DNA from 3 places in the Halotolerantifilum yawarlongkerapense genome. Region 1 is predicted to be linked to each of the others. Evidence: riboswitches for the same ligand, from Rfam matches in the RefSeq annotation. Region 1 holds a riboswitch; each other region holds the start of a gene.
What was found. Region 1 has a riboswitch for cyclic di-GMP ahead of ACULM0_RS11475 (LPXTG cell wall anchor domain-containing protein). Riboswitches for the same ligand answer to the same signal wherever they lie in the genome.

Region 1 (7,954 bases):
GGAGGGATGATTTGAATGAACCGGGCGGTCGAATCTGTTGACAATATTCCAAAGGATAAAGGAGAGATGAGACCCCGACGGGGGAATCATCTCTCCTTTTCATGTGTCTCTATCTCCGCTTTCTCAGGCTGAAGCCGAGTCCGCTGAGGACGAGTCCGAACCAATAGAAGAGTGTGGGAGGAATCTCGCCTGTTTGCGGCAAGGTTCCGGGGGCTTCTGGGATCGGTTCATCCAGAGTGATCTCCTCTTCAGGAGGATTGATCACTTTCGGACGCTCTGGTAGTGCTGGGGCTTGTGGTACGGGTTCTACAACCTCTACTTCTTCCGTCAGGTCGATAAAGATCGTACCTCCGCCACCGTTGTCGTCTCCATCATCGTCGTCATCATCATCGTCTCGATCTGGTGGATCATACTCGTTCGTGATGACCACCGTGGCCGATTCAACCTCTCCGCCGAGCGTAACGCTGTTCGGCGTGATGCTGAGCAGATCGTAATTCGTAGGTGCTGTCTCTGTCACCGTGTAGGTTCCTTCTCCAAGACCGGTTAAGGTCTCGGTGTCATTGCCCACGAGTGTCACGTTCTGATTGAATTCGCCAGGTCCTGTGACTACTGCGGTGAAGGTACGTGCGTTCGTTGAAATCACTGTGCCTACAGTGTTAACGACACGCTTCTGGATCGTGAGACTATAGGTCTCTTCTGGTGGTTCTTCTTCATCCACACTGTTGCGGATGGTCACGGTCATATCAGGGGTGTTCTCTGTCAATATCACGTTTGTAGGTGTGATATCGATCAGATCGTAACCCGAAGGCACATTCTCTCGAACAACATAGGCATAGTCGAGCGATAGCTCATCAAAGACAAGCGGTGTACCGGCAACTACGTCACCTCTTAAGGTTCCTCCTTCTCCAAAGGATAAGACGACTTCAAATGGTGTCGTATCACTTGTGATCATAGTCTCTCCATCCCATACTTCTTTTACGATGGTGATGGAACCGTATACCGGTGGTTCTTCCTCATAGTAGTTACTGAAGGTCAGCTCTTGTGCCAGATAACCCTGCTCAATGAGCACGGGCTGTATGGGATCTTCACAGAAGTAATCTGCTACAGGTACTTCCGTCACCACGTAGCTTCCTGGCTCAAGACCGTACAATGTGATGCTACCGTTACCCTCGATGGTCGGCGTTGCGGTAAAGCCCTTAGGACCTTCTACATTGAAAGTGAAGGTGACTTCATTACCCTCATCCAGAGAATCGTCAGCATATACCATCTTATTGATAGTCAACGAACCTGTGATCCACTCATTCTGGATCGTCGCGTTGATATCATCATCATTCGGAGTAAGCTCCACCGTAGCTGATGGATAATAATCGATCAGCCGGTACCCTTCGGTCGGTCGTTCGACCAGTTCGTATGTGCCGAGAGGCAGGTCGATGGACTTCGTCTCCCAACCTGTAAAGGTCAGAGTATCGTAGATCATTTCTCCATCCATGATGTCGACGACAAAGACGCCTTCGTCATCATCTTTCATTTCAAGCTCTTCGCCACCGTTATCAAACCAGACTTCTTTGTCAATGATCAGGAGACCGGTGGGTGGTGGTACCTGCTGGTTCTTCACTGCGATAACCGCACCCTTGTAAAGATCTACGCCCATATAGTTACCAGTGGGCTCATCATAAAGATCTCCACGTGCGTATACACCAGTGCCAGTTACATTCCACTCGGGACCAGATCCTTCGCTGAGTACAACGGTTTGGTCGAACTCTGGCTCAATCGTCAGCGGGTCATTCGTTGTGTCCAACTTGTACGATTCCTCAGTTCCTTGGATCTCAATGTTGATCTCCCAAAAGATATTGGGCTCATCCATTGACTCTCCCTCAGCATCGTACCATTCCTTGTCAATGGTTACTTCATACTTGCATATTGCACCATCGGATTCTGCTGTCGCAGAGAACAGCTCTTCAATCCAGTAGATGGTCTCTTCCATGTCGCCTGTGTAGAACAGATCGTATCCCCCTGCTTCTACTGTACCAGACTTTTCTACTTCCCCATCATGATACGTGTAGACCATATCATACGGATTCGGGTTCTCTACACTAAAGCGGTACTCACCACGCTTCTCTGTACAAACCGGTCTAAGAATTAGCTCTTCAGGCACTTTGTAATAAAAGGTCACATGGCTGATCTGGTGATCAATTTCGATAACCGAGTCAGTAGTCTTACCACCTCCATCGCTTGAAGGAGTTTGTAAGTTCGTGTCACTCAAAACTGGAGGATCGTAAGCATAAACATTTCCCTTGAGAGGCCCTCCTTTTACATACACATAGCTGACTGGAAAATTGGCCTCAAAAGATACTTTTGTCCCCATTTCATTCAGGTGAATCTCTACTCTAAAGTCTGATGGACCATAATAGACTCCATCTTCAAGTGGACCTTTTTCATCGTCACCTGGGATTTTCAATGCTAGGTATCCTTCATATTCAGGATCTTGATTCCCATCCCACATCGTAGGCGTAACGCTCGCACCCACACTGACGATTCCTGTTCCCATAACAAGGAGCAGGATCAAACCGAACGCGAGAATTCTTCTACCCTTCCTCTTCATTACCATCACTCCTACCTTCCTACAATACACAGATTGTCAACACCCATTATCTGTAAGGGGCCCCACTCCTCCCTTGCATTCAAAAACCAAAAAACGCCACAAAGAATGCGGCGGTCGGACGATCTTTCTCTAAAGAAAAAGACTCCTGGCTTTGCGTCCCCATCTCACGGTGGGTTTGCTCTTGACGCGCTTCAACGAATCCTCTTATCGTTTCCACTATTTCCTTATTAAACCAAAAGAAAACTGCCACAAAAAAACGTGGCAGTCGATCGTTCTCCGTATGCGGGAGATATCTGGCTTTGCGTCCCCGTCTCGCGGCGGGTTTGCTTTTCACAAATAGAGGAATTTTCAGATGAGTATCTATCCTATATATACCACCGAAGCCAGATGCTAAGCAAAATGTTCGAGAGCCAAGTAAAAATTTAATCCCCCTTGTATATCACAGAACTCGAAAAATTCACTCGAGTTAATAAAGATCATTCAGACTATTTCTCTTAACGATTATTCACCATTATCCAAATGCCTTGACGTTGAATAATTTGTATCTATATTGCTCAGCAAACCAAAACGCGAAAAATCAATTAATTAGCAACCGTCCGCGATACTTCCTCCATTAGAAGACCAACTCTTATTTGAGCTTCTGACTCAGTCGCATGCCAGTACGCTCTGAAGAAGACAGAGAAGACACTGAGCATCATTCCGAGTATCAGACCAATAGCCGTATTCATTAACACCCTTGGGCCTGTGGATCGTGTGGGCACGAAAGCATGAGAAATTACGATCATCTGGGAACCCGTGACTTTTGATGCCTCCTCGATGCGCGTACTCTCCAGTTGGTTCAAGAAGGCATCGTAGATTCGCTGTGCTGTGCTCACCTTGTTGGAGACCAATCTTTCCTCGTATTGACGATCGGAAAGAGCGAGCCTTAGCTCTTCAATCTGCTTTTCCATTTCAGCAATAGATTCTTTGAGCAAGACGTTTTCCTGTTCAAATCGCGTATCTAGGTTCCGCAGTTGCTGCTGGACACGTTCTTCGGCTATTCGCAGATCCGTGTGACGTGATGTCAACTCTGTATGCATGGGATTAATCTCTTCGCTATACATCGTTACATCTGAAAAACCAGAGGCCACAGTATCCTTGAGCGCCGGCTCGTCATAGAAACTCTTCTGCACCTGAAGCACCTGCTGGGTTTCGGCAAGCTGATTATCTACCGTACTCAGCTCAGCACGAAGTGACTTGATCGCCAGTTCTTTATCGAGCTTTTGGTTCTCGTAACGATCGTATAGTCCCACTTCCTTTGACTTAAACTCATTGAGCAGTCCTTGGTGAATGCTGATCTCCGAGCGTAACTCGTCAGAAGACTTCCCCGTGGCGATCAGTTCGCGGTGCTCTCTTAGACTTTCCTCGAGTGACAGTTTCTCGCTTATCATCTGCTCAGAAAGAAAAGAAGAAGAAATTTCAAACCTGCCCTTTTGTAAGTCGTCAATAAACTGCATGTACTCTTCTTTTACCGTGTTCGCCAGCATGGCCGCATACTCGGGATCTGTATCCGTGACGGTGATATGAATCATGTTGGAGTCTTCATCAGAAGTCACATTGATCTTCTGTCTGAATCCCTCGTATGTAATGTCCTCCGGCAGTTTAGCACTCTCCATCACAAGGCTGATCACCTCATAGCTCAGGATTTGGTCACGATACGTTGCAATCGAGAAACGGGGCATGGCATTTATTCCCTCCAGCAGGGCACCCATATCATCACCGTTCGAGGCATCCATTCGCTGATCAGCCGTGTTCGCCGGCATTAAAACAGCCGTGGCTTCATATGTGGGTTCCATCAGGAACTTTGATCCAGCAAAGGCTAGAACGCCAAAAACCAGCGTGACGATTAATATCGTCATCTTTCCTCGAAGCAACGTTTCGATCAACTCACGTAAGCTGATTTCATCAAAATGGTTCTCATTCAATAAACACACCTCTTTTGTAAAAATTATGAAATATGACAACGCCACTATTATATCAACTATTCCGTGTCGAAAAACCTCTACTTTTGTCGAACTCCGCATTCTGGGCAAAAAATTCGGAATCCCGTGAGTAGGGATTCCGGAAAACGATTATTTGTTCAGTCAAGACGTCTTTAGCGCTCGCGCCCAGGCCTTGGCCCGCTCGATCTCGCCATCAAAGAGGGGCCCTTCCTTGTCCTTGACAAAGAATCCAGCGACCTCTCCCGCGGCACTTCCTCCGCTTCTTAAGAGCTTCTTTTGCATCGGTTCTGCAGCATAGCCAAAGACCGACACAAAGGCGTTCAGCACCTTCGAGTTTACCTCTTCCAAAGAAGCACGTGTGTCGAAAGCCGCCACACGTCTTCCCCTTAGGCTACCGCGGGATTGAGTCCCCAACCAGTCATTAATCGCTTTTGTGGCTTTAAAGGCTCTGGTGGGCGATCCCACCACTACGAGGGACACCGCCTCTGGTACCGGACCGGGACCTGTTTTCACGTCGATCACCTCTACCTCAAGACTTTCCTTGAGCGCCTCCCCGATGGCTTCCGCCACTGCCTTGGTGTTGCCGAAAAACGAATCGTAGACTACCCATGCTTTTTCACCCACAATAGATCCCTCCCAAAAATATTTTTGATCCATCTGATTATTACTACCCATTTTCATAAAATTGTAGCATTTTTGTAACCATTTTTTACCTTAAATCGGGGATTTTCGACATCCTTCGACCTTTCCAAACGCACGCGAATCCGATATAGTAGAAATGAATCGTTAACGTGCGAAATACAGAGGAAGACTAAGGTGATTTTTATGCAGCAACGCATCAGACAGGGTGCTCTGATCCTGGCGGATATCCTACTCATCAATCTATCGTTCTTACTGGCCTTCTACCTGCGCTTTGAAGGTAGCCTCCTATCGGGGCAGGCCATGCAGTATCTACATACCTACGAAGATATCTTTATCACCATCACACTGATCAAAGTGGTGATCTTCTACTTTTTCAAGATGTACTCCAGCCTCTGGCGCTATGCCAGTGTGGACGAAATGGTCCAGGTGGTCACCGCTAGTTTCTTTGCCACGGCGGGCACCACCACCTTCATGGTCCTGACCCAGAACCAGCTACCGCGGAGCATCTACATCATGACCTTGATTCTTGACGTGGCCTTCCTGGGCGGTCTGCGCTTCTCCTACCGCTTCTTCCGTCTGATGAAACAACGACGGCTGGGACGACACAATGAGGGGAAGAAAGTCCTCATCGTGGGCGCGGGCGACGCCGGCGCCATGGTGGTCAAGGAGCTCAACCGTCACACGGAACTCCACCTGCACCCGGTGGGCTTGGTGGATGACGATCCCATGAAAAGAGGCAAGGTGATCGCCGGCGTCCCCGTCATGGGTGATACCCTGGATATCCCGGCTATCGTCAAGCGGGAGGGAATCGATCAGATTATCATTTCCATCCCATCGGCCTCACGTAAAGAAATCGCCCGTGTGACATCCGAAGCCACGGAAACGGGCGTCGAGCTCAAGATCCTACCCGGTATGTACGAGTTGATCGACGGCCAGGTGGACATTCAGAAAATCAGGGACGTCAAGATCGAGGACCTGCTGGGTAGAGACGAGATCGTTCTTGCGTCTGATGCCATCGACAGCTACATCAAGAACCGGACCGTGCTCATCACCGGCGGTGGTGGCTCCATCGGTTCAGAGCTGGCCCGACAAGTGGCTGCCTTTAACCCGAGAAAACTCATGCTCCTCGACATCTACGAAAACAACCTCTACGCCGTGCAGCTAGAACTCAAGAGAAAGTACCCCGATCTCGAACTCGAGGCCATCGTGACCTCGGTGAGGGACCAAAGGGCCATCGACCTGCTCTTTCAAAAAAAGCGCCCTGAGGTGATCTTCCACGCTGCGGCCCACAAACACGTGCCCCTCATGGAGACCAGCCCCAAGGAAGCCATCAAAAACAATGTTTTCGGTACCTACAACGTCATGGAGGCGGCTAAGAAGTACGAGGCCGACCGTTTCGTTCTGATTTCCACGGACAAGGCCGTCAATCCCACGAATGTCATGGGCGCCTCGAAACGCATCTGCGAGATGCTCGTGCAGAAGGAAAAGGACGACCAGCACACCAAGTTCGTGGCCGTCCGCTTCGGCAATGTCCTGGGCTCCAACGGTAGCGTGATCCCGATCTTCAAAAAGCAAATCGAAGACGGCGGACCCATCACCATCACCCACCCCGATATCACAAGGTATTTCATGACCATCCCCGAGGCCAGCCGACTGGTCATCCAGGCGGGCTCTCTCGCCTACACCGGCGAAATTTTCGTGCTCGATATGGGCGAACCCGTCAAGATCATCGACCTGGCCAAGAACCTGATCCGCCTCTCGGGTCTCAGACCCTACGAGGACATCGACATCCAGACCATCGGCCTCAGGCCCGGTGAGAAGATGTACGAGGAACTCATCCTCAATGAGGACAATGCGGTCAATACCGTATTCGAAAAGATCTTTATCGAGAAACCCGATCCCATTGACCTCTCCCAATTGCTCCGGGCCATGGAGACTTTCCGCGCCCACTTTGATGATGAGGACGATGCGGCGATCAAAGGTGTCATCAAGTCCTTGGTTCCTACCTTTCATCAAGACAAATAGAACTAGTGTCTTGTCTCGTTGATGTTTAGATATATTTAATGCTCGTTTATGTATTCAAGGATGTGAGCTTTGGATATAGGGAAATGAGTTTTACCCTTGCTTGATCATTCGTGAAATGCCATTTAATCTTGGAAACATCTGTATTTCTTTTCGATTCCCATGCTCTTAGCTCGACGTCTAGCTTTTCGATAGAGTCAATCCTACGGCTTAAACATTGTTTCGTCATCACGTTGAGCTCAATCTCAGCGATATTTAACCAACTACCGTGTTTAGGAGTGAAGTGTACCTCAAAGCGTTTAGCCAATCTTCGTGCCTCTGCTGCTGGAAAAGCTTTGTACAGCGAACCCATGGTGTGCGTATTCAGATTATCGAGAACCAGAACAATTTTCTCAACTTCAGGATAACAAACATCGGCTAGGTACTTGATTTCATGAGCCCAATCCACTGCAGTTCTCCGATTTCTAACGCTTACGTGGCGGACGCCATTCAATGGTTCTGTGAAAACAAATATGCTGCAAGTGCCGTTGCGGACGTATTCCGAGTCAATTTTCTGCTCGCTACCTTTGCGCATTGGTAGCGGTTCACGTGATTCTCCATGAAGTTGGTAAGGTTTTTCATCCATGCATACCACTGGACGCAATGAATCGTACGGCATCTCATAGACATCCAAAACATCTTCCATCCTTGCTACGAATTCTCCGTT
Region 2 (7,954 bases), 1.4 Mb from region 1:
GCCGAAAACCGCACTGATCGGTCGCAGGATGTCGGACCTCGTGGTAGAGTATGAAGATCACTTTCTGCGTCTCAACGATATATACAACGCGATGATCCCCAATACAGTCAAGAAGTTCGAGAAGTATATCCCGGAGAAAGAAGCCTGGTACCTGGTTACAATCATGGCCGATGATCCGAACCATCTTTATCTGTATCTATCTGATATTACGGAGATACGCAATCAGATGGGGGGCGCTTCACTTGACGCGGAGCAGCAGGAAATTCAAATGGGGCCCTCTTTTCCCGAGTACATGCGGAGAAAAGGGCAAGAGGATCGCCATCATGCCCAGTTCATCGATCGACTAACGGGTATTTACAATCGCCATTATTTTGAAGAGGAAATGATCCGCCTGGATGTCAAGCGTCAGCTCCCCCTCACGATTATCGTGGGCGACATCAACGGACTCAAGCTTATCAACGATGCTTTCGGCCATCGCACGGGTGATTTGGTGCTTCGTGAATCTGCAAAGATTATCAAGGGATCGCTGAGAGAAGAGGATATCCTGGCGCGCGTCGGGGGCGATGAATTTGCAGCGCTCTTACCGAGGATGCCTCGGGAGAAGGCAGAACTCATCGTGCAGCGGATCAAGTCAGCCTGTTCCGATCGTCCCCTAGAGTACCTCAACCTGTCCATTAGTTTCGGTGTAGCCGAGAAAACGGAGGAAGGGGAAAATTTGATCGATGTCTACCAACGTGCGGATGATCGGATGTACCATCACAAGTTGATCGAGAGCAAACAAATGAAGGAAGGGATCGTCCGGCATATACTCCAGTGGTTGAATGAACTGGAAGTCGAGACAGAAGGACACTTCGCGAGACTCAAGCGTTTGTCGGAGAAGGTAGGCAAGGCCGTTGGTCTCAGTGATGAGCAAATACGGGATCTGAAGCTTTTGGCAGAGTACCATGATATCGGCAAGGTCTTTGTCCCCAAAGAGCTTCTGCTCAAGCGCGAACCACCGACTCAAGAAGAGTGGGAGATTCTCAGAAGACACGCGGAAATCGGGTATCGACTTGCCAGCTCGATCTACGAGATCCATTACATCGACGAACTGGTGCTCGACCACCATGAACGATGGGACGGCCGTGGGTATCCGAGCGGACTGAAGGGAGAAGAGATCCCGATTGTGGATCGCGTTTTCGCACTGCTCGATGCCTATGATACGATGGTTCACGATCAACCGTATCGAGAGAAGAAATCCCTCGAGGAGGCAATCAAGGAGATCGAAGCTGGAGCGGGCAATCAGTTTGATCCAGAAATCACCAATACTTTTCTTTCACTGGTCAGAAGCGATGGTGCCTTGCACTGAAGGCAAGTTCCATCGCATGAAGGATAGCTCAAAGAGGGCGCTGAAAGTTATCTTTCGGCGCCCTCTTTACGGTTGACATAAACAAAAGAGCTGTGGTATACTATTCACATATTAGCGAGGACTATCCTCCGATAATGGCAAACCCGTGGAAATGCGGGGACGCAAAGCTACAGGGCCTTTCAAATGGCAGCCTGGCTACCGAAGTGGTTAGTTTTTTTATTTTCACTAGGAAATATTTTACAATTAATTGCATAGACGTCAATCGAGAGTACACTCTCAAGCGACAAAGGCAAAACCAGAGGAATCTGGTGACGCAAAGCTATAGGGCCCATAGGGGGCAGCCAGCTACCGAAAGGAGAGTTTTCGATGAGAAAATTCATCGCCAGCCTATTTGTATTGATCCTGATATTATCAACTACCGCTGTGGCCTTCGCGAACACGCAGGTAGCTTTCAATGAAGAAGCCATCGCACAGGGTGTCGTTTCTCTACAACGACAAACCGCCGGCGAAACGCTGAAACTGATGGTGGAAAAAGATGAGGCGAAGTACTACTACACCTTTGATGCCAACAATCTGAATGTCCCGCTGCAGCTGGGTAGCGGATCCTACCGCATGACGCTGCTCAGACAATCGAGCGGTAACAAGTACAGTGTGCTTGAGCGCAAGACAATCGTCGCATCGATGACTGCAGATACGAGCGTTTACCTCCAGTCCGCACAACCGGTAGACTGGGACGCGGAGATGGAAGCCATTAAACTGGCCGAAACCCTCGTGGCAGGCGCCATGGATGATCGCGAGAAAATTGAAATACTGTACGACTATGTCGTGGGAATGATGAGCTACGATTACAACAAGATCAATACCATCGACACCAATTACGTGCCGGTGATCGATGAAGTGCTGGCCACTGGAACGGGCATCTGCTATGACTACTCGGCTCTGCTCGGTGCGATGCTGAGAAGTCAAGGGATTCCTACGAAGCTCGTCAAAGGCTACCGAACCGGCATCGATGTTTACCACGCCTGGAACGAAGTTTATTTGGCCGACGAAGACCGATGGGCGATCATTGATTCGACCTACGACAATACCATTAACGCGCCTAGCATGATGTTCAAGAGCGCGAGTGATTACCTAAAGGTCCGAGAATATTAAATCGAAAGTCAGGACGGTCCCGTGGGACCGTCCTTTTCAAGTGCGCGTTTTTTGTTAAGCCTTTGTTAACCCATTGGACGAAGGGCGCGCGATGCACTATAATATAAATGAGAATGAATAACAGGTAATGGTGATGTGAAAGCGAGGATTCTATGGCTTATAAAGTGGCGTTTGTATGTGTGCACAATTCATGTAGAAGTCAGATGGCAGAAGGGTGGGCAAAGGCACTGGGTGGCGACCTGATTGAAGCTTATTCTGCCGGGACCGAGGAGTATCCAGAGGTCAAACCACGAGCCGTTGAAGTGATGGTAGAGGCGGGGATCGATATGTCAGACCACCACCCCAAGCTTTTATCCGACATACCCAGTGAACTGGATATCCTGATCACCATGGGTTGCAACGTGGTATGCCCCTTCGTCCCAAGCAAACACGAAGAAGATTGGGGTCTAGACGATCCATCGGGCGGCCCCATCGAGGGTTTCCGGAAGACGCGAGATCTGATCAAAGAAAAGGTAGAGCATCTGATCGAGCAGATTCGATCTGGTGAGTTGGATTTGTAGACATCAACACCTTCTATACTAATGGAAGGTGTTTTTTCATGAAAAATGATGTTTAATCCGGAACTATAGATTTTTAAAATACGGAAACGCTTTCATGGCCACATTTTTTGACAGTTGTACAATCCTCTGATATACTTTGAAATAGAGAAAATACGTTTATAAAATAGCGAATTGTGTGCATATGTTCATATGACATGAAATCAGTTGGAAAAAGAGGAGGTCGTGAGATTGATAGAACTCGTGAATTTGACCAAATCCTATGATGGCAAGACGAACGTCGTCGAGGAGTTAAACCTGCAGATCAACACAGGAGAGATCGTCGTGTTGATCGGTGAATCCGGTTGCGGTAAGACGACGACCATGCGGATGATCAACCGTTTGAACGAGCCCACCAGTGGGACGATTTTGATCGATGGGGAAGATTACACAGTGCGAAGCAAGATCGAACTGCGTCGACAAATTGGATACGTGATCCAGAAAGTGGGTCTCATGCCTCACCTAACGGTGGGGAAAAATATTGAGATAATTCCCGAACTCGAGGGGTGGGACGCGGCAAAACGAAAAGAGCGCGCCTTCGAATTACTCGAGCTCGTCGACTTAGCACCCGAAGATTACTACAACCGGTATCCGCACGAGCTGTCCGGTGGACAGCAGCAACGGATCGGTGTGGCTAGAGCTTTGGCGGTGAATCCGGACATTATTCTGATGGACGAGCCTTTCAGTGCGCTCGATCCTTTGACGAGAGAACAGCTTCAGAAGGAACTATTGAAGTTGCAGGATGAGTTGGGTAAAACCATCGTCTTTGTTACCCACGATATGGATGAAGCGCTTAAGATCGGCGATCGTATCGCTGTTATGAAAGACGGTAAGATCTTACAGTATGACACACCAGAGGAAATCTTGAAGCATCCGGCGGATGCTTTTGTCGAGTACTTTGTCGGGAAGGATCGTCTTTGGAAATCACCAGAGATGCTTTTTGCCAGCGACATCATGCACAAAACGCTCGTGACCGTCGGTAAGAAACGAACACCGGCTCAGGTGACGGAGGTCATGAAGAAAAAGGACCTCGAGGTACTCTTCGTCGTGGAGAAAGAAGGCGAAAAACCACAGCCTCCCTTTGGTTTCATCACGCGTGAAACACTCAGAGAACAGGGTGAGCACCGGATCAAGATGGAAGAAATCGCGAACCGAGATTTCATCACCGTTCATCAACACACCAACATGGTGGATGTGCTTCAGCTCATGGAAGAGAAGCAGGTGCGCTATCTGCCCGTTGTGAACGATGATGGGAACCTGATCGGCATGATCACCCGCGCATCGATCTTGAACATCATCACCAAGGCTGTTGTCGACTACGAAGAAGAACACCAGTAAGAGGAGGGTTGTTCATAGATGAATAGAATGAATTTTTTCGAGTTCCTGGCCTCGCGGTCCGATGAGCTCATCGGCTTGACAATACAACATATCCAGATCACAGGCCTCGCCGTGATCCTGGCGATCATACTGGGTGTCCCAGTGGGCATCTGGATCAGTAAGAAAAGAAGTGTAAGGGGCCCCGTGCTGGGCATCGCCAATATTTTTCAGACGATCCCCTCGCTTGCGCTCTTCGGTCTGATTATCCCGTTACTGGGAATCGGCTACACGCCTTCAGTCTTTGTCCTCTTTCTCTACGCCTTGCTCCCGATTATCAAGAATACCTTTATCGGGATCAACAGTGTGGATGAAGCGATTATCGATGCCGGGCGTGGGATGGGTATGACATCCAATCAGATCTTGACCAAGATCGAGATCCCCTTGGCCCTACCGGTCATTATGGGTGGTATCCGGATTTCGACGGTCATCAACATCGGTACGGCAACCATAGCGGCCCTGATCGGCGCCGGTGGTCTCGGTGAGATGATCTTCAAAGGGATCAGTATGGCGAACAACAATATGGTCCTCGCAGGCGCTGTGCCCACAGCACTGTTAGCCATTTCCATCGACAAATTGATGGGACTCTTTGAAACGAAGTTGACTCCAGAGGGAATCACTAGTCAAAAAGACGCAGCGTAGGATTTAACGAAGTATGAGGAGGAATGATCAAATGAAGAAGCTACTTATTTTAGCACTTGTCAGCGTACTTGCACTCGGTGTGCTCGCCGGTTGCGGCGAACAGGCCAAGGTCATCGAAGTAGGACATAAGAACTATACGGAACAGCGGATCACAGGACAGATCTTCGCCCGATTGATCGAGGAGAAGACGGACTACGAGGCCAACGTCACAGAGTTCGGTTCCACGAGTCTCGTTTTCGAAGCATTGAGATCAGGAGACGTCGATGTGTATGGTGAGTTTACCGGTACAGCTTACGGCGCACTGCTCGGTGAGTCCGGACTGACGGATCCCCAGGCGGTATACGACCACGTGGCTCAAGTCTTTGAAGATGAGTACAATCTGTACTGGTTGGAAGAGCTCGGCTACAACAACACGTATACCTTCAGCGTGAGAAAAGAGATTGCCGATCAGTACGGTCTTGAGACGGTATCGGATATGACCGCAGTAGCCGACGAACTGGTATTTGGTTCTACCATGGAGTTCCTTGAGCGTGAAGATGGTCTTCCAGGTGTGAAACTACACTACGGTGATTTTGACTTTGCAGAAGAGATGGCTCTTGATCCAGGCCTGCGTTATAATGCGATCGCCGAGGAGAAAGTAGACCTGATCGATGCCTTTAGTACGGATGGTAAGATCCTAGCATACGATCTGACAATCCTCGAAGACGATAAGCAATTCTTCCCACCTTACTACGTGGCACCTGTGGTCACAGAGGAAATCTACACGGAGTACCCCGAAGTAGTGGAAGCGCTTGAACTCCTCGGACAGATCACAAACGAAGAGGAAGTACAGCGACTCAACTATATGGTGGATGAAGAAGGTATGGATCCAGCCGTGGTCGCAGAAGAGTTCCTGCGCGAAAAGGGTCTGATCGAATAGCACAACCCAAAAGGTTCCCACGCGATGGGGACCTTTTTTTCGTGCTCATAAAGGGCTCCGTTCACGCCAAAGGTCAAAACATGATATAATAAGGTATATGACCCCAGTGCATCGATGCATCTCCAGGTAGAAATCATTGTCGCAGGTATGAGAAAGGATGATCGGTCTATGGTAAAAGTAACAGAACGCGCGCTCAGTCAAACGCAGGTGAGGTTGTTCTCTACCTCCAGAGCCATCGAACGGGAGATTTTTGCCCTCCACTTCGGTGAAGGATCTGAACGTGCCATTATCTCTGAAGTACGCAAGTACCAGAATACCGATGGTGGCTTCGGCAACGGTTACGAGCCTGACTTCCGTTTGTATGCCTCGACACCTATGGCCACCAGCCGGGGACTCGAGCACCTGCACCGGTATGGGAATAGCCCGATTGCTCAGATTGCGATCAATAAGGCGATCCATTACCTAGAGGACACCTATGACGAGGAGCGCGGTGGTTGGTATGCCGTGACAGCCGAAGTCAATGACTACGACCATATGCCTTGGTGGCATGTGAATGAAGAGACGGGTACCTGTCTTATCGATAACAACTGGGGGAATCCGACCATAGAACTGGCGGGATTCATGAGTTTCTACCGAGACTACCTGAAGGATTTCGATGTGGACGATCTGGTGGAGCGTGTGATCGCCTATATTCAAAGTAAAGAAGAATACCCATCCTTCAATGAGGTTTTCTGTATGGTCTGGTTCTACCATTTGGTGGGCGAGGAGATGAAAGAGCAGGTTTACGATGGCATCTGTCGTGCGGTCAAGGCTGTTCTTCCCGAGGATCCGGAAGCCTGGCGTAAAGAGTACCTGGCACGACCGCTGGATTTTGTGGTGCAAGGCGTCAATGCCTTCGAGGTACCAGAACCTTTGATCGAGGCGCAACTGGACCAAGAGGCTACCATGATCAACGAGGAGTTCGCCGTGCTACCCAGTTGGGATACGTCGCTTTATGTGGACGGTATGGAACAGGCACTTGACGAATGGAAGGCCATTTTGACCATCGAAACCCTGATGCATCTCAAAGAAAGAAACCGCCTGGAATAATTTCCAGGCTTTTTTTTGATGACAAAAGCCACCTGCTACCATATAATGTAAATATATGGTAATGAAGGAGGCTGGTTATGTTGTTGAAAGTCGTTTGCTTATTTGTGGTCATGCTTTATCTGTGGTTCATCGTGGGAATCAAGTGGCCGGGCTACCACAGGGTCTATTGTCCCTATGGTGTGATCAACACCACGGCCTTCGAAGAGAAACGGGCCGACTTACCGGACCTGATGGCGCGGTATCTTGAGCAGGTGACCCCTGAGGATCCGACAATGACCCAAACAGCCGTGCTGATCGGTCGTGGCAAGCGACGATTGTGGGGCTTCGATGTGGCCACGAGTTTCGAAACCTTTTATCTACCGGGTCTCGAGCGCATGCACCGCGTACGGTACTGTTTTTACGGCAAACCCTTTTTGGAGATTGAGGAGGATTTTCGATCGGGTGAGGGGCGGCTCCGTTTTGATCACAAGACATTCAAGTACGATGCCCTCGATGTATCGCTGCTCAAGAGTATGTGGGCCGACATGCCCTTGATGCCGCTGGCCTTCGGGCGGCGCTACCGTTTGATCTACAGAGAAGCTTCGGAAGCGGCCAAGGACCTAGCGATCGATGTGGAGCACAGGACGCAGGAGCACCGTCTTTTCCTAGCCTTTGACGAGTCCGCGCACCTATCGGTCCTCTACGGTAGCCGGTGGGATCACGAGATGCAGAGGGAACTGCCCTTCCGCGTCCGCTACGACCGTTATCGTGAGGTGGAGGGTTATGCTTTACCGCACCGCCTCCGCTTCTACCGGGGAAGCAACCGGCGTCCTGTAGAAGTGCGCAAAGTCGACA
Region 3 (7,954 bases), 1.0 Mb from region 1:
TTCCGCGTGTAGGTTTGCCCTGTGACCGGCATCACCGCCTTGAAGCCCATGGCCTTGGCGACCATCTGGTCCAGTTCTTCCACCTTCTCATGATCGCCATCAAAGAGCTTCAGATAGCTGGCCTGGGTCCCAGTGGTCCCCTTCACACCCCTGAACTTCAAACTATCCTTGATGTACTGCAGATCCTGTAGATCGTATAGGAGGTCCAGCATCCAGAGCGTAGCCCGTTTGCCCACGGTGGTCAGCTGTGCGGGTTGGAAGTGCGTGTAGCCTAGCGTGGGCAGATTCTTGTGGGTCTCCGCGAATTTCGCTAGATGCTTGAGTAGCTTGGCCAGCTTCTTTTCGACGAGCTCTAGTCCCTCTTTCAACTGAATCATATCCGTGTTGTCTCCCACGAAGGCACTGGTCGCACCCAAGTGGAGAATCGGCTTGGCCTTGGGACAAACTTCCCCAAAGGTGTGCACATGTGCCATGACATCGTGCCGTACCTCGCGCTCGATCTCCGCTGCGCGCTCGAAATCGATGTCCGAAAGATGTGCTCTCATTTCTTCGAGTTGTTCGTCGGTGATGTTCAGACCCAGCTTCTGCTCGGCTTCAGCAAGCGCCAGCCAGAGTTTTCTCCAGGTGGAAAATTTCTTCTGCGGCGAGAAAAGTTCGAGCATCGCTCGTGAAGCGTAGCGTCCCGCCAGTGGATTCTCATAAATCTCGTGCATGGTCCCCTCCTATACGAATATTAAAAATTATATCAGCAATATCATTCGTATACATTATACCCCATCTGCGCCTACCATGAAAGGATAAATTCAACCTGTGCTTGCACTGAAAAAGTGAGGGAGAACACGGTCTGCTCTCCCCCTCTCTTCTTACTCACTAGAGATTACTTTCCTTTTGATTCGCTCGCTTTACGTGAGATTTCAGCCACCAGAGCATCGTCGTGTACCAGAGCATTGATTACCTCGTTGATCACATGTTCATCCTCCACTTCCCTGAGCTTACGACTAACGATCTCCTCCACTTCGAACTCCTGCTTGAGACCGGCGTAGAGCGAGTAGATCATGAGGAGAAGGATGAGGGCAAAGGGTAGTCCGGTGATCACCGACGCCGTCTGTAGGGCTGTCAGCCCCCCACCGATGAGCAGCGTGGCTGCAACCACACCTTCCATGACGGCCCAGAAGACCCGCTGGGGTACTGGAGAGTCGAGTTTTCCACCGGAGGTGAGGTGATCGACCACAAGGGAGCCAGAGTCCGATGAGGTGACAAAGAAGACCGTCACGAGTGTGATTCCGACGACCGAGAGAAAACCCGTCCACGGGAGATGCTCGAGCATCGCGAAAAGCGCAATAGAAGCATCCACCTCAACCGACGCGATCAATTGGCTGATGCCTGTGGTTTCGAGGAAAATAGCCGTCCCACCGAAAACGGACATCCAGAAGAAGGACAAGAGGGTGGGAATCAACATGACGCCGAGAATAAACTCACGAACCGTCCGTCCTTTGGAGATGCGGGCGATGAACATACCCACAAAAGGTGACCAGGAGATCCACCAGGCCCAGTAGAAGATGGTCCATCCACCCTGCCAATTGGTATCACGGAAGGTTTCTGTCCAAAGGCTCAACTGTGTGAAGTTCGAAAGATAGAATCCGAGGTTTTGTGTGAATCCGCTTAAAATAAAGACCGTGGGGCCCACGAAGAGAATGAACAGCATGAAGACGCCCGCCAAGACCATATTGATCTCACTGAGGCGTTTCACACCTCCGTCGAGGCCCATGACCACAGAGGCCGTGGCCAAGCCGGTGATCCCGATGATCAGAAAGACCTGGATATTGGTACTGATCGAAATGTCAAATAGATAGTTGAGGCCGGCGTTTACCTGGGCAACGCCGAGGCCGAGCGATGTGGCCAGTCCAGTGAGCGTGGCCAGTACGGATAGTACATCGATCACGTTCCCCCAGAAACCATAAATCTTGTTACCGATAATCGGATAGAAGATTGATCGGATCGTCAGGGGGAGCCCCTCGTTGTAAGCGAAAAAAGCCAGACCGAGCCCCACGATCGAATAGATCGCCCAAGGATGTATCCCCCAGTGGAAGAAGGTCGTGGCCATGGCCGCCTGGGCGGCCTCTGCTGAGCCGGGAGTCAAGCCGCCGAAGACCGGAGAAGGCGATCCCAGATGCAAGATGGGCTCGGCCACGCTCCAAAAGAGTAGTCCGATCCCCATGCCCGCACTGAGCAGCATAGCGTACCATCCGAACTTACTGAACTCCGGTTGGGCATCACTGCCACCGATCTTGATGTTTCCGAATTTCCCAAGTGCAAAATAGAGTGCAGCAACGATGAAAAGGTTGGCCGACAGGATAAAGAACCAACCAGCTTCTTTGGTCATAGCGTCCATCGTCGACTTGAAAATGCGTTCGGAATCCTCTGGGAAAATCAGCGTGAGGGAAATGAAGAAGACCAGAAAGATTGCCGAGAATATTGTCACCTGTGGGTGTATATCGAACCCGAAACCCGACCAGTTCTGTTCACCGGGTTCTTGCTTTCCCTCCTCATCGAATAGAGAGACCGTCGGACGGATCTGCAGACCCTTGAAGCGCTTTCGTTCCTTGATCGCTTTCTTTCTCGCTTCAATCTCGGCTTTCTTCAATTTTTTCGCTAGTATCTTTTTCGATTGTCTCTTTTTCTCTCGTTCGTTGTCCATGTTGCCTCCCCTTTCTTTAGTTTACTATTCTCATATGATTCATACCCTGAAACTTATTGCGCTAAAGATGCAAGCCCTTCGTTCAACGAAAAAACCCGACTTTCGTCGGGCTCAAAGGCAAAGATTGGCCTCTTCACAGACCAGAATCACTTCGGTTTCGCCCGTGCTCAGACACAGGTAATCGCGTTTGGATAAGATTCGCTCCAGTTGTAGCTGCAGGTGGGCCGACACCTGAAAGGTCATCTTGTCCCTCCCTTGCTGTGGTTCTTCGCGAAGATTTTGGTGATCGTGACTTTCGGTGTAGAACTGCTTGTAAGTCTCCAGATGTGCCAAGGCGCTTTTCAAATCGTGGTGGTGGTACCAGGCACCCAGTGGATGGTGCTTATCGATTCGTATGACATGGTAACGCATCGTGCTCGTCTCCCCCCGTAACTGTTGCATGTACGATGAAGCCGATGGTCGTTTTTTCATACAAAAAAACGAACCCTTCGGTGGCCAGGCTGCCATTTTACAGGCCCTATAGCTTTGCGTCCCCGCGTTTCCACGGGTTTGCCAGTGTCGACGGATCGTTCGGACTGATCACTTTTACATTCTAACATACCTTATCGGTTTGGTCACTTTGATTCTGTCGATTACTCATGGAACTGAAAAATCTCTTCGATGGTAGATGATAGGGCGCGGGAGATGCCATAGGCCAACTGTAGGGAAGGGTTGTACCGATCTTTTTCGAGATGAACGATAGTCTCCCGACGCACCCCTACTTTTTCGGCCAACTCGCTTTGCGTGAGCTGGTGTTTTGCACGCAACTCCTTGATTCGGTTGGTCATCCTCATGCTCAGGGGCCACTGTTCTCGTACCGGACGAGCGATAAGCTGAAGACAATCATCTGGACGGCAAAGGTGGTGGCAAATCCCGCTGCATAGGCCACCGGAAAGGAGGTAAAGGCACCAAGGGTGGCAAAGATCGGATAAAGGACCACACCCGCGAGAAAAGCGTTCAGCGCCGCCTTTTCCATGTGCGCCCGGAACATCTCATCGGGAACGATCTTAAAGAAGGCAAAGAAACCGAAAAAGCCGAAGAAACCGTAAAACCCCGGGTTCGCGGTCACGAGACCAAGCAAACCGAGTAATCCCAACAAGCCAAGCAGACCCATCTTGTTCATCATAACATCCTTTCTGTATTGTTATCCATCTCAATATGTTATGAATATATCACATTTTATCTGCCCATACCATTTCCATTCTCTTAAAATTTCGTGAGATCTTCCTTTTCTCCGTGCATATAAAGGAGGTCAGGCTTTTCTGTCGCGTGGTAATGGACCCAAGTGGCCCCATAATGGTATAGCCCGATCAACAAACCGTCGTAGGCATTGAGCAGCAGACCGGGCAAGAGGAACAGAAGCGTGGCAAAGGTATACATGCCGTTGGAGGTGTACCTGTAAATGCCCCGTCTTTCGAAAGGGAGCTTGCGGTAGTACGGATCAAAGTGATCCGCACCCAAGGCGCGGTACACACCGAAATAGCGAAAGACACTGTAGAGTGTCCAGAGGCTCAAGACAAGGATTGTGAGGATCACCGGATAGCGAATCCAGGTGCTCCAGCCTAGGGATCCAGCATGCCATCTAGACGCTGCTATCGTGATATAAAGGCGGGAGGAAAAGAGGAGGAAGAAGAAAAATCCAAAGGTCCATACAACCCGGCGGCGACGCGCTTCGTCGTCTAGAGGATGAAAGAGAACGCGACGCCAGACGATGACCACGAGTCCCTGGTGTAGAAGGGCTGTGATTAGGGTCGCCGTGGCTGCCGTGGGATGAACATCTAGTGCGAGAAGGAGCAAGAACAAAGCCGTGAGCAGGGTCACCTGCATGATTTGCCCCGTATGGTAAGTCAATTCTCTGCTCTTCTGACGCATGGAAAACCTCCTTGGCTACAATGAGAAAAAAACCGGTCGCAATGACCGGTTGAACTTCTTATGCTTATGAAGAAACCTCGTTTATCTAGGACGTACGATCATTTTGATCGCCGTTCGCTCCTCGCCGTCGATTTCAATATCGGTAAAAGCGGGAACGAAAACAAGATCGATTCCGCCCGGTGAAAGAAAACCCCGCGCGATGGCGATGGCCTTCACCGACTGGTTGATCGCGCCGGCACCGACGGCTTGGATCTCCGCTTCCCCGTGCTCCCGGATCACTCCGGCAAGCGCTCCGGCCACAGAGTTCGGATTCGAGTGTGAGGATACTTTCAAGCATTCCATGATGAGTGACCTCCTAACCTTGCCGTTATCTTTTTTGAACGATGAGCTTGATCGCCGTGCGGTCTTCTCCTTGAATCTGGATTTCCGTAAAGGCCGGGATACAGAAGAGATCGATACCGCTGGGCGCGACAAAACCGCGCGCGATGGCAATCGCTTTGATCGACTGGTTGATCGCACCTGCACCGACAGCTTGAATCTCTGCGTACCCGTGTTCGCGGATCACACCTGCCAAGGCACCAGCCACTGAGTTTGGATTTGATTTCGATGACACTTTTAAGACTTCCATTGAAATCCTCCTATCGCTTCGTTTGCTATGTCATGCACTGGTTTTATACGTATACCCCTGTGTTTGAAAAAAAAACCATTGGCACACGAAAAAAAGCGACCCTGATCGGATCGCCCTTCTTCTTATTTCGCGTATTCAGAAACTCTGAATTCTCGAATGATATGCACTTTGATTTGGCCCGGATAATCGAGTTCGTTTTCAACCCGTTTTTTAATATCTCGAGCGAGCAATACAATATCATCATCTGATAATCTCGTCGGTTCGACCATCACCCTGATTTCACGACCCGCTTGGATCGCGAAGGACTTGTCTACACCCTCGTATGAATCTGCGATGTTCTCGAGCGTTTCGAGCCGCTTGATGTACGTATCGAGCGTCTCTCTGCGTGCACCCGGTCTAGCGGCCGAGAGCGCGTCTGCAGCTGTTACAAGAACTGCCTCGATGCTCTGTGGCTCGTAGTCGCCGTGGTGTGTGCTCATCGCATGAATAACCGCTTCTGATTCGCGGTATTTCTTCATCAATTGCATACCGATCTCAACGTGCGTCCCTTCTACCTCGTGGTCCACAGCCTTACCGATATCGTGTAGCAGACCGGCACGCTTGGCAACGCGTACGTCTGCACCGAGTTCGGCGGCCATCAGACCCGATAGATGGGCCACTTCAATGGCATGTTTCAAGACGTTCTGTCCGTAGCTCGTACGGAACTTCAAACGACCGAGTAATTTGACTAGTTCTGGATGAAGGTTATGAATACCGACGTCAAACGTCGCGTTTTCGCCTTCTTGTTTGATTATCGCGTTTACTTCACGCTTCGATTTCTCAACCATTTCCTCAATACGCGCGGGATGAATACGTCCGTCCACGATCAGTTTCTCGAGGGCGACACGAGCAATCTCGCGGCGAATAGGATCGAAGGATGAGAGAAGTACGGCCTCAGGTGTATCATCGATGATCAGATCGACGCCCGTGAGACTCTCGAGCGCGCGGATGTTCCGGCCCTCGCGGCCGATGATCCGGCCCTTCATGTCATCGTTCGGTAGGTTGACGAGCGAAATTGTGGATTCTGCCACATAATCGGCCGCACATTTTTGAATGGCGGTGGCCAAGATCTCTTTCGCCTTTTTATCGGCTTCTTCCTTGGCACGGTTTTCGATCTCTTTGATCAAAATGACCGATTCATGTTTGACTTCCTTCTCGATATCCTCGAGCAGCTGCCGCTTGGCTTCTTCGGACGTGAGCCCGGAGATCCGTTCGAGTTCATGGAGCTGTTGGTTGTGCATGCGGTCGATCTCTTCTTCTTTGGCCGCTTGCGCCTCGAGCTTGGAAGTGAGGTCCTCCTCTTTCTTCTCGAGCTGGTTCAGTTTTTTCTCCAGCGTCTCTTCACGCTGTAGGTTGCGCTGTTCCAGTCTCTGAAGTTCGTTTCGTCTTTCGCGTGTTTCACGCTCTAATTCTTTGCGCAGCTGATGCACTTCTTCCTTGGCTTCGATCACACGTTCCTTTTTAATGGAATCGGCTTCTCGATTGGCCTCGGCAATGATCTCCTGCGCACGGAATTCAGCACTCGAAATGGTCTTCTCCGCTAAGCGTTTTCTGACCACGTACCCAACTCCGAAGGCTAAAGGCGCGATGATGATAATAACTATGGTCCATATCAGGTTACTAATGTTGTCCACCTCCGCCTTTATGCAGTTGTCATAAGACACGGGCTCAAAACGAATTTGTAATCGTTTGAACCTTCCTTATAATTTTAAACTTTTTAAGAAGCACTGTCAAGCCAGCAAAAGCGCTGTAGATTGCTCTACAACGCTTCTTCATCCGGGTGTGCATCGATTTCTTCGGGCAAATCGTAAAAGGTCCGCACTTTCTTTTCGATCTCTTCGAAAAGGTCGAAATTCTCTTCTAAGAAAATTTTAGCGTTCTCTCTTCCCTGCCCCAGTTTCTCATCACCATAAGAATACCAGGAACCGGCCTTGTTGATGATGTCCGCCGTGGCCGCAGCATCTAGGATACCACCGACCTTCGAGATCCCTGTTCCGTACATGATATCGAACTCCGCTTTTTTAAAGGGTGGTGAAACCTTGTTCTTAACGACCTTCACACGAACGCGGTTACCGATTAGCTCCCCGTCCTTTTTGATCGAGTCGATCCTACGGATATCGAGACGCACGGAAGCGTAGAACTTCAAGGCATTTCCGCCGGTCGTCGTCTCGGGATTACCAAACATGACCCCGATCTTCATTCGCAGCTGGTTGAGGAAGATGACGGTGGTGTTCGATTTCTTGATCACACCCGTCAGCTTTCGAAGGGCTTGGCTCATGAGGCGGGCCTGAAGGCCCATATGGGCATCGCCCATCTCACCGGTGAGCTCCGCTTTCGGTACCAAGGCTGCCACAGAGTCGATGACGATCACGTCGATCGCTGCCGAACGAACGAGGGCATCGACGATCTCGAGAGCCTGCTCACCCGTATCGGGCTGCGATAAAATCAGGTTGTCCGTATCCACACCGATGTTCTTCGCATATATCGGGTCGAGGGCGTGCTCTGCATCGATAAAGGCCGCTACACCGCCTCTTTTTTGGGCCTCTGCGATCATATGCAGGGAAATGGTCGTCTTTCCAGAGGACTCGGGGCCGTAGATTTCCACCACGCGTCCTCGGGGAACACCGCCTATGCCCAGGGCGATATCGAGCTCGATGCTCCCTGTGGGGATACTGCCG

Region 2: linked by a shared signal. The riboswitch ahead of ACULM0_RS04525 (transglutaminase-like domain-containing protein) and the one ahead of ACULM0_RS11475 (LPXTG cell wall anchor domain-containing protein) in region 1 are both predicted to bind cyclic di-GMP.
Region 3: linked by a shared signal. The riboswitch ahead of ACULM0_RS01000 (hypothetical protein) and the one ahead of ACULM0_RS11475 (LPXTG cell wall anchor domain-containing protein) in region 1 are both predicted to bind cyclic di-GMP.

Annotation. Positions count from the first base shown of each region.
Region 1 is NZ_CP199719.1:2,328,564-2,336,517, reverse strand. Features, by position in the region: gene pcp (pyroglutamyl-peptidase I) at 1-41, shown strand, start outside; gene ACULM0_RS11475 (LPXTG cell wall anchor domain-containing protein) at 110-2,608, opposite strand; cyclic di-GMP riboswitch class I at 2,709-2,792, opposite strand; cyclic di-GMP riboswitch class I at 2,860-2,940, opposite strand; gene ACULM0_RS11470 (GumC family protein) at 3,184-4,566, opposite strand; gene ACULM0_RS11465 (flavodoxin family protein) at 4,726-5,208, opposite strand; gene ACULM0_RS11460 (polysaccharide biosynthesis protein) at 5,410-7,251, shown strand; gene ACULM0_RS11455 (IS630 family transposase) at 7,298-7,954, opposite strand, start outside; gene ACULM0_RS11450 (helix-turn-helix domain-containing protein) at 7,939-7,954, opposite strand, start outside.
Region 2 is NZ_CP199719.1:935,182-943,135, reverse strand. Features, by position in the region: gene ACULM0_RS04530 (HD-GYP domain-containing protein) at 1-1,348, shown strand, start outside; cyclic di-GMP riboswitch class I at 1,475-1,551, shown strand; cyclic di-GMP riboswitch class I at 1,627-1,701, shown strand; gene ACULM0_RS04525 (transglutaminase-like domain-containing protein) at 1,715-2,500, shown strand; gene ACULM0_RS04520 (arsenate reductase ArsC) at 2,653-3,060, shown strand; gene ACULM0_RS04515 (ABC transporter ATP-binding protein) at 3,289-4,434, shown strand; gene ACULM0_RS04510 (ABC transporter permease) at 4,453-5,112, shown strand; gene ACULM0_RS04505 (ABC transporter substrate-binding protein) at 5,144-6,031, shown strand; gene ACULM0_RS04500 (hypothetical protein) at 6,200-7,120, shown strand; gene ACULM0_RS04495 (DUF6544 family protein) at 7,198-7,954, shown strand, end outside.
Region 3 is NZ_CP199719.1:191,136-199,089, reverse strand. Features, by position in the region: gene purB (adenylosuccinate lyase) at 1-713, opposite strand, end outside; gene ACULM0_RS01005 (BCCT family transporter) at 878-2,698, opposite strand; gene ACULM0_RS01000 (hypothetical protein) at 2,810-3,109, opposite strand; cyclic di-GMP riboswitch class I at 3,186-3,262, opposite strand; gene ACULM0_RS00995 (helix-turn-helix transcriptional regulator) at 3,331-3,525, opposite strand; gene ACULM0_RS00990 (hypothetical protein) at 3,534-3,863, opposite strand; gene ACULM0_RS00985 (methyltransferase) at 3,944-4,609, opposite strand; gene ACULM0_RS00980 (stage V sporulation protein S) at 4,691-4,951, opposite strand; gene ACULM0_RS00975 (stage V sporulation protein S) at 4,977-5,237, opposite strand; gene rny (ribonuclease Y) at 5,360-6,910, opposite strand; gene recA (recombinase RecA) at 7,036-7,954, opposite strand, start outside.